Regions from separate parts of the Staphylococcus sp. EG-SA-2 genome, predicted to be linked through region 1. Evidence: riboswitches for the same ligand, from Rfam matches in the RefSeq annotation. Region 1 holds a riboswitch; the other holds the start of a gene.

Evidence for each region. Region 1 has a riboswitch for S-adenosylmethionine ahead of IDG60_RS21195 (methionine ABC transporter ATP-binding protein). Riboswitches for the same ligand answer to the same signal wherever they lie in the genome.
Region 2: another riboswitch for S-adenosylmethionine. It lies ahead of metK (methionine adenosyltransferase); the one in region 1 lies ahead of IDG60_RS21195 (methionine ABC transporter ATP-binding protein).

The regions. Positions count from the first base shown of each region.
Region 1 covers NZ_JACYHC010001326.1:946-9,103, forward strand. The annotation lists gene sufD (Fe-S cluster assembly protein SufD) at 1-755, opposite strand, end outside; gene sufC (Fe-S cluster assembly ATPase SufC) at 853-1,614, opposite strand; gene popT (polyprenyl-phosphate transporter PopT) at 1,942-2,793, shown strand; gene IDG60_RS21180 (CsbD family protein) at 3,027-3,221, opposite strand; gene IDG60_RS21185 (MetQ/NlpA family ABC transporter substrate-binding protein) at 3,575-4,396, opposite strand; gene IDG60_RS21190 (methionine ABC transporter permease) at 4,414-5,109, opposite strand; gene IDG60_RS21195 (methionine ABC transporter ATP-binding protein) at 5,102-6,127, opposite strand; SAM riboswitch class I at 6,216-6,319, opposite strand; gene IDG60_RS21200 (thioredoxin family protein) at 6,377-6,673, opposite strand; gene IDG60_RS21205 (toprim domain-containing protein) at 6,666-7,052, opposite strand; partial or broken gene IDG60_RS21210 (DUF1963 domain-containing protein) at 7,792-8,158, opposite strand, start outside.
Region 2 covers NZ_JACYHC010001182.1:946-9,778, reverse strand. The annotation lists gene IDG60_RS19410 (aldo/keto reductase) at 204-1,037, opposite strand; gene IDG60_RS19405 (nuclease-related domain-containing protein) at 1,249-2,157, opposite strand; gene metK (methionine adenosyltransferase) at 2,279-3,475, opposite strand; SAM riboswitch class I at 3,581-3,692, opposite strand; gene pckA (phosphoenolpyruvate carboxykinase (ATP)) at 3,847-5,439, shown strand; gene IDG60_RS19390 (alpha/beta hydrolase family protein) at 5,817-6,563, opposite strand; gene ytkD (RNA deprotection pyrophosphohydrolase) at 6,568-7,041, opposite strand; gene yidD (membrane protein insertion efficiency factor YidD) at 7,107-7,364, shown strand; gene menC (o-succinylbenzoate synthase) at 7,361-8,362, opposite strand; partial or broken gene menE (o-succinylbenzoate--CoA ligase) at 8,367-8,833, opposite strand, start outside.

The DNA of each region.
Region 1 (8,158 bases):
GCTTCAGTAATACCACGTCGAATGATATGACCTGTAAAGCCTTTATCCATATAGTCCACTGAGCCATATGTGATATTTGAATTTGCACCAGCAATCACTTCAGAAATAATATTTAATTGATTTCCTTCACCAGATGCATTTGATAAGTAATTTTCAACATATGTGACTTCGGCGCTTTCTTCAGTAACGATGATAACATGGTTATAAAAGCTTGCATTTTTGTCGTCGTGCAACACAACGTATTGTACTGGATGTTCTACAACTACATTTTTAGGAACATAAACAAATACGCCACCATTAACTAATGCCGTGTGTAGCGCTGTGATACGATGTTCATCTACTGTTACTGCATCTTTCATAAAGTGCTTTTGTACTAAATCACTATGGTTCATAAGAGCGTCTGCTAAACCTTCAACGATAACGCCATCTTTCGATGCATTATCATCAACTTGTGTGTACGCAATCGTATTATTATGTTGAATTACTAAGTTTTTAGAATGATCTACGTCAATAATTTCTCTTACTGACTCAGGTAATTGTGATAAAGATTGATAAACATCACCTTTTACATCGTGTTGTTTAAAAGAATCAAAATCCCATTTTCTTAATTTTGTTTTATCAGGTTTTGGCATTTCTAAAGTTTCTGTTAATTTCAAAGCTTTTTTACGTAATTCTGTCATCCAAGAAGGTTCATTGTGGGCTTTAGAATAATCAACAAGTTGTTCTTCAGAAATGTTCAAAATATCAGTTGTCATAACTTTTTCCTCCTACTTGATGAAATTTACTATTTCGTATAAATGTTCATTTTCATCATATATAGATGAACATCTCATGGATACTGTATTAATAAGATTATTCAGCTGAACCGAACTCTTCTTTAACCCATTCATATCCTTCTTCTTCAAGACGTTTTGCTAATTCTGGACCACCAGATTTAACGACTTTACCAGCATACATTACATGTACTTTATCAGGAGTAATGTAATTTAATAATCGTTGATAGTGTGTAATCATTAATGCACCAAAGTTTTCCCCACGCATTTGGTTAATACCTTTAGATACAACTTTTAATGCATCGATGTCTAACCCTGAATCGATTTCATCTAAGATTGCAAACTTAGGTTCTAACATCATTAATTGTAAGATTTCGTTACGTTTCTTCTCTCCACCTGAGAAACCTTCATTTAAATAACGTTGTGCCATGTCTTTATCTATGTCTAGAAAATCCATGTTTTTATCTAATTTCTTAATAAATTGCATTAAGTTGATTTCTTGTCCTTCTTCACGTTTCGCATTGATTGCTGAACGCATGAAATCAGCATTTGTAACACCTGTAATTTCTGATGGATATTGCATTGCCAAGAATAATCCTGCTTTTGCTCTTTCATCAACTTCTAATTCTAAAATATTTACACCGTCTAAAAGTACTTCTCCTTTAGTTACTTCATAGCTTGGGTGTCCCATAATTGCAGATGATAAAGTTGATTTACCTGTCCCGTTTGGTCCCATAATCGCATGTATTTCATCAGTGTTAATTGTCAAGTTAACACCTTTTAAGATTTCTTTATCCTCAATAGACACATGTAGGTCTTTGATTTCTAATGTTGATGCCATTTTATATTCCCTCCGTAAAATATAAAGTTTTCTTAACTAGTTTATAATAATTTTAATTTGTAGTCAAAAAGACTTTGTAATAATGCGTTCAGTTAATTATAACTTACTTATACCTTAATATAAACAACTTAAACCCTTTTTATTATTTTTAATAACTCTAAAGTACAACTCTAATCCGCTCTCTTTAAAAATATAAATGATAATAAGTGCACATAATTTCTCAATGGATTTTATGAATTTAAAATATGTTATCATTTCACTAGGACATTTGTAATATGGTATGATGCTATTTATGATTTTATTCCAATCGTTTGAAAGGAGTTATTCATGCAACAATTTAAATGGATTAATATTCTAAAAGGTTTTGCTATGGGAACGAGTGACTTGGTACCTGGTGTTAGCGGTGGGACTATCGCATTATTGTTAGGTATTTACAATCAATTTATCGCTTCAATTAGCGGCATATTCTCACGACGTTTTTGGCCAAGTTTTACATTTTTAATCCCCATTATAATTGGAATGTTACTGGCAATGGGATCACTAAGTAATCTTTTTAATTATTTATTAAGCCAACACCATATTCCAACTATGTTTTTCTTTGGTGGATTAATCATTGGTATCGTTCCATATTTATTGAAAATTTCTAACTATAAAACGTCATTTACAACTAAACATTACATGATGGTTATAGCTGGTATCGCTATCTTAATTGTTATTACATTAATGAATAATGGTGATAAACATGCTGGAGAAACGCTTACTCTATCAACTGGTCTTATTATTAAATACTTTATTGCAGGTATGTGTGCATCTAGCGCTATGTTACTCCCAGGTATTTCAGGATCATTTATGTTATTAGTATTTGGCGTCTATGGTACGGTCATGCTAGCAATATCTGAAGTTGTTAAACTTAACTTTACCGGTCTTCCTATACTACTTGCAGTCGGATTTGGGGTGCTTGCTGGATTCATTATTTCAAGCAAAATTATCCAGTATTTCCTAACACATCATAAACTAATGACTTTTGCATTAATCATTGGTTTTGTTGTTGGCTCCCTCTTTGCAGTATTTCCAGGTTTACCAACTAATATCGTGATGTGGTTCGTTTCATTAGTAGTATTTATCATCGGTTTTATTGTAAGTTTGACTTTAGGTCGAATTACCGCTGAAAATGAATAATCATTTTAGGGGTGATAAAATATATTCAGTATCTCGTTAATCATATGCAATATATGTCTCGTTTTGTATACATATTATTGGATATCATTAGCGAGTTTTTATTTAGTTTTTTTCTAACATTAAAATAATTATTAATAAATTTTGGTATCCACTTTTTTAATACAAAAACCACCTAGCCGATGGTTATACCGACTAAGTGGCATGTGCAGTGTATTAGGAATAAAAAAGTAAAATTACTCGCCTTTGTTACCTTTTACTTTATCAATAAAATCAGTTGCTTTTTCTTTTGCATTTTCAACGAATTCTTTCGCTTTACCAGAAGCTTTATCTTCTTTACCTTCGTTTTCTAAATTTTTATTATCAGTAACATTACCTACTGTTTCTTTAACATTACCTTTTGCTTGTTCAAATTTACTTTCGTCTGCCATAATAAATGCCTCCTCGGAATAATTAAATGTTATATATAATACTTACCCACTGAAAAATTATCTAAACATTTTACTTAAATAATTTTTGATATTGATTTGACGTCATTTTATAACTAGCGAAATAGATTCATCATTAACTTGAGGGAGTGGGACTGAAATAATAAAGAATCACTAATGATTTATGATGTATTAGTCACTAGCCATGTGAAATTAAAAATAAGAATAAATGAGTAGCACGCATGCATATAGGATTTTACTTTATCCGTAATAGCATCTCATTCCTAAATATCATATAAATACCTGTTTAAATTAAAAAGCCCAGCAACATCACGTTACTGAGCCATTAATATGATTTATTTAGCAGGAATAACTGCACCGTTGTATTTTTCATTAATGAAGTCTTGAATATCTTTAGATTGTAATACTTCAATTAATGCTTTGATTTTCTTATCATCTTGATGTCCTTCTTTAACAGCAATTAAGTTTGCATAAGGATTATCTTTCGCACTTTCTACAGCAATAGAATCTTTTTTAGGATTTAGTTTTTGTTCGATTGCAAAGTTCGAATTAATGATAACAGCATCAGCGTCTTCATTTTGATAAATTTTAGGTAAGAATTCTGCTGATTGTTTATTATTAAACTTAATATCTTTTTTATTCTCTGTAATATCACTAAACTTAGCATCTTCAATTTTTACGCCTTTTTTGATCTTAATTAAACCTGCATCAACGAAGAATTTTAAGAAGCGTCCTTGTTCAGCTGGATTATTAGACACATAAACTGTCGCACCTTTTGGTAATTCTTTTAAACTTTTATACTTTTTAGAGTATACAGCCATAGGTTCTAAGTGAACATCACCGGCACTTACGATTTTGTAACCTTTATCCTTTTTCTCTGTGTTTAAATATGGTGTATGTTGGAAATAGTTTGCGTCAATTTCACCTTTATCTAGTAATTTATTAGGCGTAGTGTAATCGTTAATTGTTTTAATATCTAGGTCATAACCTTTTTTCTCTAATAATGGTTTTGCTTTTTCTAAAATTTCAGCATGTGGTGCTGGTGAAGCACCTACTGTTATTTTCTTATCGTCACTGCCACTTTTGTTTCCATTACCGCAAGCTGCTAATACAACTGCAAATGTTAATACTAAAATAAGACCAAATAATTTTTTCATAAAATGAACCCCCCAATTTATCGTTTATCAAGTTTATTTGTAAGCCAATCCCCAATGAATTGGATTATAAATACAATAATTAAAATAAAAACAGTTGATACTAAAATGACATCATTTTGATTTCGAGTGAAACCTGTTAAGTATGCTAAATTTCCTAAACCACCGGCACCAATTACACCTGCAACTGCTGTTGAACCAACTAAAGCGATTGCTGTAACTGTAATGCCAGACACTAGCGCTGGCATGGCTTCAGGTAAGAGGACTTTACGAATTACTATCCAAGTATTGGCACCCATTGACCAGGCCGCTTCGATGACACCTTTATCAATTTCTTTAAAAGCAATTTCTACGAGCCTTGCATAAAACGGTGCTGCGCCAATAATCAAGGCTGGTAACGCACCTGTCGGACCACTTATCGTTCCAAGTATCAAACTTGTAAATGGAATTAATAATAAAATTAAAATAATAAATGGTATCGCTCTAAATAAGTTAACAATGAAAGAAACGATAGAATAAAATAACCTTGCACCGATAGACTTACCTTTAGCAGACAAGAATAATAACACACCTAAAATAAGACCGAGTATAAATGCAAATATAGTTGAGACGACTGTCATGTATAGTGTTTCGACTATTGCAGTCCAAACTTCTGGCCACTGAATATTAGGCATTGTAATCATTTCATTTATAATTTCACTAAATGATTTACCCATGTCTTAACACCTCCATTTTAACTTGTCGCTCAATTAACTCTTTTTCGAATTTTCCGAAATCTACACTTGAAATATATGGAATATGCAGAACTAAAAAGCCGACTGTTCCATTTTTTGTATTTTTAATATTTGCTTCTAAAATATTAATTTTAATATCATAGGCAGTTGATAGACTCGATACAATAGGCTCGGTTGTTGTTGAACCAGCGAAAACTAATCTAACGATATAAGCATCTTTTTCTAATGGCTCTAATTCTGTTAAAGATGTTTCGAAATCATCATTTAAATCTTCTTTCACAAATCGTTTTGTCACAGTGTGTTGCGGATTTTCAAAAACCTGTGTCACCGGTCCATGTTCTATCACTTTACCACTTTCCATAACTGCAACTTCATCACAAATACGACGAATGACATGCATTTCATGCGTAATTAGTACAATTGTTAAATTTTGTTGTTCTCTAATTTTTAGTAGTAGATCTAAAATTTCATCTGTTGTTTGCGGATCAAGTGCACTTGTTGCCTCATCACAAAGCAAGACCGTTGGATCATTAGCTAACGCTCGTGCAATCCCAACACGTTGCTTTTGTCCACCTGATAACTCTGATGGATAAGCCTTTTCTCTACCTTTTAAACCGACGAGTTCGACAAGTTCTAATGCTTTTTGCTTAGCTCTCCTTCTAGGGACACCTGCAATTTCAAGCGGAAACATAATATTTTTTAACACAGTCCTTGACCATAACAAATTAAAATGTTGGAAGATCATACTTACTTTTTGTCTTTTTGCTCTTAATCCATTTTTGGACAATTGACCTATATGGTCTCCATCTATAATAACTTCACCTGATGTAGGCGCTTCTAAATGATTAAACATTCGAATCAAAGTACTTTTTCCTGCTCCAGAAAAACCAATGACGCCATAAATCGATCCTGCTCGAATCGATAAATTAACGTGATCTACAGCAAGGACTTCTTTATTTTTAGTCCGATATTCTTTAACAACTTCTTTTAATTCAATCACGTTGATTCCTCCCTGTGTTGCTTAATAAAATAAAAAATGCTTTCTCAATATCGATAGAAAAATTGAGAAAGCAATAGTAGTATTGTTTCTCTCATCTTCAAAAGTTAAAACTTTATGTGAATTGGCACCATTTCTATATAAGACGGTTGCCGGGCTTCGTAGGGCACATCCCTCCACCACTCTCGATAAGAGTTTACGCATCATTTAATTTGTATTAATCCTAACACCTTAGTAAAATTTCGTCAATAACTATTTTAAATTTTCTAACAAATCAGTCACCGATTTAAATGCATAAATTCGTTTTACTTCTTTATCTTTATTCATCAACAATAAAATCGGCGTAGACATGATTTGCATATCTTTACAAAACTGAGGATAAAAGTTTAAATCTATTTTCAATAATGGTAACTGCAATATTTCATTAGCAATGTCTAACATTCTTTCTGAAACCTTACAAGTACCACACGTTGGTGTATAACCAAAGATTAAATGTTTGTCTTCCTCATAAAATGTAGTTACATCTTTGATGTCTAATGAATTATTCATTTACTAAAACTAACCTTTCATTATTTATATTCGGTAAAAGAGGTGTTTCTTTCTTACAAGTAAAGCCATGTTTTGAAAGTACATGCGCCAAATATTGTTTGGGGCAATTCGCAACTTGACAGTAAGTTTTATCAATAAATATATGTTCACTTTCACTCAAATAACGTTTAAACCAATTTCTAATTCGATCTCCTTCGTCATCAGAATCGGCTAATACAAAAACTTGTTTATCATACAGTGATTCTATCATATCATCAAGCTTATCTATACTCATTGTTCCATGAGTACAAATAATATTGACTGGTTCTGCAATAACCTGTTGCACCCTTTTTTTATCAGATTTTCCTTCAACAATTATCACTTTATTTACAATAGCCATCATCATCACCCTTTAAAATCAATAAACATCTGTCACTGTATCATTTCACAAAATTGGTATGAATAAAACATAAATCACAAAAAATTTAAACTAGCTTAATATAATAATTACAAACTCAATGTTTGACTAGCTGGAACATTTAACATAAGCAGACAAAGGCTAAGTCAAAAATCAACATCCTAAAATCTACAATGTTATATTAACAATAGTTAACCAAAAGAAAATACACCTATAACAAACTTTTCAATTATAGCGGGGCCCCAACACAGAAGCTGGCGGAAAGTCAGCTTACAATAATGTGCAAGTTGGGGGCCCCAACATAAAGAAATACTTTTTCTTTAGAAATTAGTATTTCTTATGCATGAGTTTTACTCATGTATTCCTATTTTTAAATACACATTAGCTGTGGCTTATGAAAACAGGCTGGGACATAAATCAATGTTCTATGCTCTACGAAGTTATATTGGCAGTAGTTGACTGAACGAAAATGCGCTTGTAACAAGCTTTTTTCAATTCTAGTCAGGGGCCCCAACACAGAGAATTTCGAAAAGAAATTCTACAGGCAATGCAAGTTGGGGATGGGCCCCAACAAAGAGAAATTGGATTCTCAATTTCTACAGACAATGCAAGTTGGGGTGGGACGACGAAATAAATTTTGCGAAAATATCATTTCTGTCCCACTCCCTAGATTGATCTATAGATACTACACTTATTAAAGTAATATATTTTTATGATTCTCTTAGCTGCAATCCCATGAATACATGTAATCATCAAACTTCATAGCCTCAAGGTCAGTAGATTTCACTAAGATATTGGCAATACCTAAATCACCCCATATAATCGAAGAATTACCATCTCTTGTAGAATCAATTTGCAGTAAGACTCTATCATACATTTTCAGTTCTTGATCGTTCGTTCTTGGATCTATTTGGTCAAAATATGGATAACCACCAAGTTGATTAAATGGCTCCTTAGCAGTAAATGTGTTACACACAGGTTCCATTAATTCATCATATCCACCAAACATCGATTTTAGCGCGAAGGATGGATTGACTTTATTCCACAATGCAAGCACGTCCTCATCGTACTTATAATCAGTACATGTA
Region 2 (8,833 bases), on a different contig from region 1:
AGTGGGACAGAAATGATATTTTCTCAAAATTTATTTCGTCGTCCCACCCCGGCAAGGTTGACTAGAATTGAAAAAAGCTTGTTACAAGCGCATTTTCGTTCAGTCAACTACTGCCAATATAACTTCGTAGAGCATAGAACATTGATTTATGTCCCAGCCTGTGACAATCCATCTAACCTTTTCATCAGTTGAGTGATTTTAATCTATCCTTCAAAAGTTTTTGGATCAGGTCCAATTCTCTTATCTTGATTTAAACCATCAATTCGCGTCATTTGTTCATCTGATAATTCGAAATCAAATATTTGGAAGTTTTCAGAGATTCTGTTTGGTGTTACCGATTTAGGGATTATAACCACACCATGCTGCACATTCCATCTTAAAACAACTTGGGCAGGTGACTTTCCTAATTCTTGAGCAATGTCTTTAATTGTCTCATCATTTAAAATTTGTGCATTCATCAATGGTGACCAAGATTCCATCACGATATGTTGTGCTGCCAAATATAATTTCAATTTATGTTGCGTTAAATATGGATGATATTCAACTTGATTAATTACAGGTTTAATTGACACTTGTGCCAACAAAGCTTCCAAATGTTCAGGTTCAAAATTGCTGACACCTATATTTTTAGCTTTATTATTTTTATATAAATCTTCCATACCTTTCCATGTATCAACCATTACGGCTTCGTTCGTGCCTGGCCAATGTACTAGATACAAATCTAAGTATTTTAAACCTAATCTAGATAAACTAGCTTCGTAAGCAGCTGCTACATTTTCACGACCGAAATCCTCAAAATATAATTTTGAAGTAATAAATAAGTCTTCTCTAGCAATACCAGTTGACTCCAATCCGGCACGAATGCCAGCACCTACTTGTTCTTCATTCCCATAAACTTTTGCGGTATCAATACTACGATATCCTTGTTCAATGGCATACTTAACACTTTCCATGCAATTTTCATCATTTTCCACACGAAATGTCCCTAAACCAATTTGTGGCATCGTGTTTCCATTATAAAATGTTTTAACCTCCATAAATATCGCCTCACCTTTTTGATGTATTATACCCTGTTATCATAACAAATCTGAGTTGAATACATGAGAAAAAACACTTAGAGCAATCAACCACTAAAATTCTAGTAATATCTCTCAAACATTAATCAAATTGTAAAAGCAATTATGTTTAATTTATGACAAACTAAAAAAGCCGAAGTCACAACATATAGTCATCACTTCAGCCTAACATTTAATTGAATGATTCAATTTTATCCATCATTTGTTGTAAGTCTTCCACGTTGTATTGAATACGACCATGGAATACAAATTTGTTAAAGAACTCGTCTAATTGTTCAGCACCGACAAGCACTTTGACAGCACTATTTTGATTATAATTTGAAATCGTTACATCGCCTTCATTTTTAGGATTAAAGTATAAAATTGAAGTTGGCGTATATTTGGCACCTAATTCTTTTTGTAAGTCTTCAGCCAATTGTTTAATCGCCTCAATTTGATCTGAATAATTTACAAAAGATAATGAACGTTTGTCATCATTTTGATCCATCACAATAGTTTGTGGTCTAGATTTATCTAAATCCAATGTATCAAATACTTGTTCCATTGGTGGTAAATCTTTAAATTGACCGCCACTAATACCATTATAAACATGACCTTTTAACAATTGAGAATCAATAATATAAAGACCAGTTCTTGTTAATACTAAATGACTAATTCGTTCAATATTATTAAAGCCATCCTTTGGTAAAAAGATATTTGCCATAATGTGCATATCTTCTGGTCGAATTCGTTTTTCTTTAACTAATCTTTCACGAATACCAATTAATCTCATGTCCGTTACATATTCACTATGATTTTTCGAGAACAATTTTAATGCGTCAATCTCACGATCTTTTGTACTAACCATGTGATTATAATCTTCTTGTTGTTTTGTAATTGTCTTTTTATTTTGAATACGCTCTTTCTCTAAAGCTTCTTCATGAGACTTTTTAATGTTTTGTTCTTGTTGTTCATACTTTTCTTCTGTTTGTCGCTTAACTTTTTTCTTACTACCTAAGGTAACTAAGAAAAGGACAAAAAAGATTAATGCAATGACTACTGCAATAATGAGTCCAATGACTATCGGTGAAGATAAATCCATCACAACAACGCTCCTTTTTAATATATGAATAACTTTAATTATAATAGAAAAGCTAAAGATTTTCGATACATATTATCATTTATATACCGAAAATCTTTTATTTAGCTATATTAAATTCATCTTAATATTTTACTGCGTCTTTTAATTCTTCCACTTTGTCTAATTTTTCCCATGGGAATAATACATCTGTACGTCCAAAATGACCATAAGCAGCAGTTTGTTTGTAAATCGGTTGTTTCAAATCAAGCATTTTAATAATGCCTGCAGGTCTTAGGTCAAAGTGTTTTCTAACTGCTTCGACAAGTTGTCCTTCAGAAACTTTACCTGTTCCAAATGTATCAATTGCAATTGACACTGGTTCTGCAACACCAATCGCATATGCCAATTGTACTTCACATTGATCTGCTAAACCTGCTGCAACAATATTTTTAGCCACATAACGTGCAGCATATGCAGCTGAGCGGTCTACTTTTGTAGGATCCTTACCACTGAAGCATCCGCCACCATGACGTGCATAGCCACCATACGTATCAACAATGATTTTACGTCCTGTTAATCCTGCATCACCTTGAGGTCCACCGATTACAAAGCGTCCTGTAGGATTGATGTAGAATTTAGTTTGTTCATTAATCAAGTTTTCTGGAACAGTTGGATAAATGACATGCGCTTTGATGTCTTCTTGAATTTGTTCAAGTGTCACATCATCAGCATGTTGTGTTGATACGACAATCGTATCAATACGTACTGGGTTATCATTTTCATCATATTCAACAGTGACCTGAACTTTACCGTCTGGTCGTAAATAATTTAACGTACCATCTTTACGCACATCAGATAAACGTTTTGCCAATTGATGTGATAAATAAATTGCTAGAGGCATGTACGTTTCTGTTTCATTCGTTGCGTAACCAAACATTAAACCTTGGTCACCTGCACCTGTTGCTTCAATTTCTTCTTCGCTATCTTTATCACGATACTCTAATGCTTTATCCACGCCTTGTGCAATGTCAGGTGATTGTTCATCAATCGCAGTTAAAATTGCCATTGTTTCATAATCATAACCATATTTTGCTCTTGTGTATCCAATTTCTTTAATTGTTTCTCTAACAACTTTCGGAATATCAACATATGTTGTTGTAGAAATTTCGCCGGCGATCAATGCCATACCTGTTGTAACAGTTGTTTCACAAGCTACACGTGCATTTGGGTCGTCTTTTAAAATAGCATCTAATATTGCATCTGACACTTGGTCAGCGATTTTATCTGGGTGTCCTTCTGTAACAGACTCTGAAGTAAATAATCGTTTGTTATTTAACATAGTTTGCTCCTTTAAATTTATATTACGAAAATTCTCTCTCTGTGAGCTAAATAAAAAAGACCTTCTAACTATTAATATAGAGAGAAGGCCTAATACGTCCATTCGCTCTTATCGTTCAGACCTATTTGTCTGCAAACGGTTTGGCACCTTTCTTTTATAAAAAAAGAGGTTGCTGGGTTTCATTGGGTCCATGTCCCTCCACCACTCAGGATAAGAGAATCCGTTAAAAATAATAGTACCTAATTAATGAATTAATGTCAATTTTTCACAAATAAATTTACAGTAAAATATTGTAGATTAATTATGTTAATGTGTTATACTAATTAAATGTAAAGGCTTACATTTAAATTATCGCTTTGGAGGGATTTAGGATGTCAGTAGACACATACACTGAAACAACTAAAATTGACAAATTACTGAAAAAACCAACGTCACATTTTCAACTTTCGACGACACAACTTTATAATAAAATCTTAGACAATAACGAAGGGGTATTAACAGAACTTGGTGCTGTTAATGCAAGTACTGGAAAATATACTGGTCGTTCGCCTAAAGACAAATTTTTTGTCTCTGAACCTTCATATAGAGATAACATTGATTGGGGAGAAATTAATCAACCTATCGATGAAGAAACTTTCTTGAAGTTATACCATAAAGTACTAGACTATTTAGATAAAAAAGATGAACTATACGTATTTAAAGGCTACGCTGGTAGCGATAAAGATACAATGTTAAAACTTACAGTCATCAATGAATTAGCATGGCATAATTTATTTGCTAAAAATATGTTTATTAGACCTGAATCAAAAGAAGAAGCTACAAAGATTAAACCTAACTTCACTATCGTTTCTGCACCACATTTTAAAGCAGATCCAGAAGTTGATGGTACTAAATCTGAAACCTTTGTCATTATTTCATTTAAACACAAAGTCATTTTAATCGGCGGTACTGAATACGCTGGTGAAATGAAAAAAGGTATCTTCTCTGTAATGAATTATCTCTTACCGATGCAAGATATTATGAGCATGCATTGCTCAGCAAACGTTGGTGAAAAAGGCGATGTTGCATTATTCTTTGGTCTATCTGGCACTGGTAAAACAACCTTATCGGCTGACCCACACCGTAAACTAATCGGTGATGATGAACACGGATGGAATAAAAACGGGGTCTTTAATATCGAAGGTGGCTGCTATGCAAAAGCAATTAATCTTTCCAAAGAAAAAGAACCACAGATTTTTGACGCAATCAAATATGGTGCAATTTTAGAGAACACTGTAGTTGCAGAAGATGGTTCAGTGGACTTTGAAGACAATCGTTATACAGAAAACACGCGTGCCGCTTATCCAATTAATCACATTGACAATATTGTAGTACCATCAAAAGCAGCACATCCAAATACAATTATTTTCTTAACTGCGGATGCATTTGGTGTTATTCCACCGATTTCAAAGTTAAATAAAGACCAAGCAATGTATCATTTCTTGAGTGGTTTCACTTCTAAATTAGCTGGTACAGAGCGTGGTGTGACAGAACCTGAACCATCATTCTCAACATGTTTCGGAGCACCGTTCTTCCCGTTACACCCTACTGTTTACGCTGATTTATTAGGTGAACTTATCGATTTACATGATGTTGATGTTTATCTTGTTAATACTGGATGGACTGGCGGAAAATATGGTGTAGGACGTAGAATCAGCTTACATTACACACGTCAAATGGTAAACCAAGCGATTTCTGGCAAATTGAAAAATGCAGAATATACAAAAGATAGTACGTTTGGTTTAAGCATTCCTGTAGAAATTGAAGATGTACCGAAAACAATTTTAAATCCAATTAATGCTTGGAGCGACAAAGAGAAATATAAAGCACAAGCAGAAGATTTAATTCAACGTTTTGAAAAGAACTTCGAAAAATTTGGTGAAAAAGTTGAACATATTGCTGAAAAAGGTAGCTTCAACAAATAAATTTGAATACTAATTAAAGAGCCAACCGTTGTTATAGTCTAACAATGGTTGGCTCCTCTTATTTTATGTGCTAAAAATTTATAGGCAATTTTATTACAACAATGCACATTTAAGGTGACCTTCATGCCAAACTCGCATCACTCATTTAATGGAAGCAGCACGTCTTCACATAAAGTACCGGTTCCTTACGCTATGCATGTTGCCCCACTTTGCATAAAGTACTTATCGTTAACTCAACGCAAGTTGTTCCTATTCACAAAAAGCACATACAGTTATCTGCATGGAGCACATTTTCATTGAAAGCGCATACCCCTCATTCAACGTATATCACACATCTTCAAAGCTTGATAGTTCCCATGCGCACACCACGTTTCATACTAGCTATGCAACTCAACTTGTTTCATAAACTCTTTAATATAAGTCAATGTTTCAACCATCGCTGGTGGTCTTGGCACATGTCCTTCTGCCATTTGATAAAATGTTTCATGCGTGGCACCTTTTAACTCTAGTTGGTCCGCTAAATAATACGCATGATGAATACCAACTTGCTGGTCTTTCCCTCCATGTACAATTAATATTGGCGGACTGTTTTCATTAATGTTTGGAATCGCTTGGCGTGCCTCATATGCCGCTCGATCTTTTTTCGGATGACCAATCATTCTTCGTAGCATGCCTCTTAAATCGACACGTTCTTCATACATTAAATCAATATCTGAGACACCACCCCAGATTGTATAACTTGTTACTGGTAAGTCTTGAAATGTCAACAATCCTTGTAAACCACCTCGCGAAAAACCAACCATGTGGATAAATGCATGTGGATATTTATCATGTAGCAACCTTAATAATTGCGTCACATCATTTAAATCGCCACGGTAAAATTCGTCTTTACCTTCACTCCCATTGTTACCTCGGTAGTATGGCCCAATCACTAAAGTTTGACTATCTGAAAATTGCATTAATCTACCTGCGCGCACACGTCCTACTTGACCTTTGCCACCTCGCAAATAAACTACAATGCGATTTACTTCATGATGTGGTGTCATCATTAAAGCTTTTACTTGTAAGTCATCTGACAAATATGTAATTTCTTCGAATTGATGCGTAAAAGATTCAATTGGCATTCGTTTACGTTTGATAAAATCCAAGTGATTGCACCCTCTCTACGCATTTTAAAATGGTACTATCTTGCAGTAAGAAACTCCGTTGTGCGAGTTCAATATCATTGATACAGTTAAACAACACTGGCCCTGCTGTTTCTAAATAATCGTTCTTGCTTACCAATGATTCAACTTCGATAAAATATACATCTTTTACAAAATCAGTTTGATCATGTGTTTCAATGGTATATTGTGCTATGTAATGAATATTTTTAACTTTGGCGCCTGTTTCTTCATATAATTCACGGGTAACTGCTTCAGCACTACTTTCCCCGCGTTCCCTTTTACCACCAGGAAATTCAATCCCCCGTAAATTATGTTTGGTAAAAAGCAATTGATTTTTAAACGTTGGAATAGCTAGCACATGATTGCCATCTGCTATCTCATTATCCTTTTTAAATGTCAAATTAACTTGACGATTATCTTTATCCCTAAACTTCACGCGCATCACATCCCTACATTGTATGTTAATATAATAGTTAATTACTATCGTTGGAGGCATTAATTATGAAAAAGATATTCTTGGCGATGATTCATTTTTATCAACGTTTCATTTCGCCACTCACTCCACCAACTTGTCGTTTTTATCCAACATGTTCAGAGTACACTAGAGAAGCGATTCAATACCACGGTGCTTTCAAAGGCCTTTATTTAGGCATCCGTCGTATTTTAAAATGTCATCCGCTTCATAAAGGTGGCTTTGACCCTGTTCCGTTAAAAAAAGACAAGTCAGCAAGCAAGCATTCACATAAACATAACCATTAATATGGTTGTAATTGAGTTATATCCACTAAAGGGGGGCGAAATTCGAGTCGCCCCTCTTTTAATATGCCTGATTTAGTAACCACATCTTGATCAAAATAATAACCTGCTGGTGTAACATCTCCTGGATAATCACCTTTACGAGCAAGCATCGCTGTAAAATAACGGCTTAAACCATATTCGTACATGCCGCCAATAACCACTTTTACACCATGACTTTTCAAAGTATCAATTGCCGTTTGCACTTTATCAATGCCACCTAGACGAAATGGTTTTAATACAACAACTTTCACATTGTATAATTCTATCAAATTAATTATGTCCAACAACGATGTTGCCTTTTCATCAAGGGCTATTGGAGGTATTGTTCCATCCACTACTTCATCAAGCATGGAGATATCTTTAAATGGCTCTTCGATATAAAGAACCTGTTCACGCGCTAATAGCTGTAACTGTGTGAAATCTTGACGATCCAATGACTCATTTGCATCTATAACCAATTGAAAGTGAAAGTCTAATTCCCGTAACACTCTAATTTGATGCATGATTTGAGGCGTCCATTTTAATTTAATTCTGGTCGGCTTTGTTGCTTTCAATGACTCTAGTTGTTTATTTGATAAGCCGCTCGCTGTCGCTCCATATGCTACTGAAAATGAAGGCAGTACATGAAACATTTGATACAATGCCATGACAATAGTTGCCCTTGCAGCAGGCGTATTTTCCAATGAATCTACTAATTTTAGTGCTGCTTCATACGTTTCAAATGATTTATTTCTATTATCTTCGAACCATTGCTCAATTACATGTTTCACTGAAGCAATTGTTTCATGATCATACCAATCTGTTTGAAAAGCGTTACATTCCCCGAAATATGCATTTCCTTTGTCATCAATCAATTCGATAAACAAACAATCACGATGCGTTAAAGTGACTTTCGGTGTTACAATTTGTGACTTAAATGGCTCACTATATTTATAAAAATGCAAAGCTGTCAACTTCATCAAATCATCCTCTATACAACTTATTTCTCTGTAATTTACCCGTTGATGTATAAGGTAAAGTATCAACCTTTTCAAAGTGTTTCGGTACTTTATATTTCGCTAAATGTTTTGATAAATATGCAATCAATTGTGCCTTTGAAATGTCACTTTCACTGACAAAATATAATTTAGGCACTTGGCCCCAAGTATCATCAGGATGCCCTACACATACTGCGTCACTGATACCTGGAAATTGCTTCGCTACCGTTTCAATTTGATATGGATAAATATTTTCACCGCCACTAATAATTAAATCTTTACGTCGGTCATAAATCATAACATAACCTTCATGATCTATTTCAGCAATGTCACCTGTATTAAAATAACCATTTTCAAACGTACCCGTTAAATCTGTTGGATACAAATATCCATTCATCACATTGGCACCTTTAATCATTAATTCTCCATGACCTTCTTTATTAGGATTTTTAA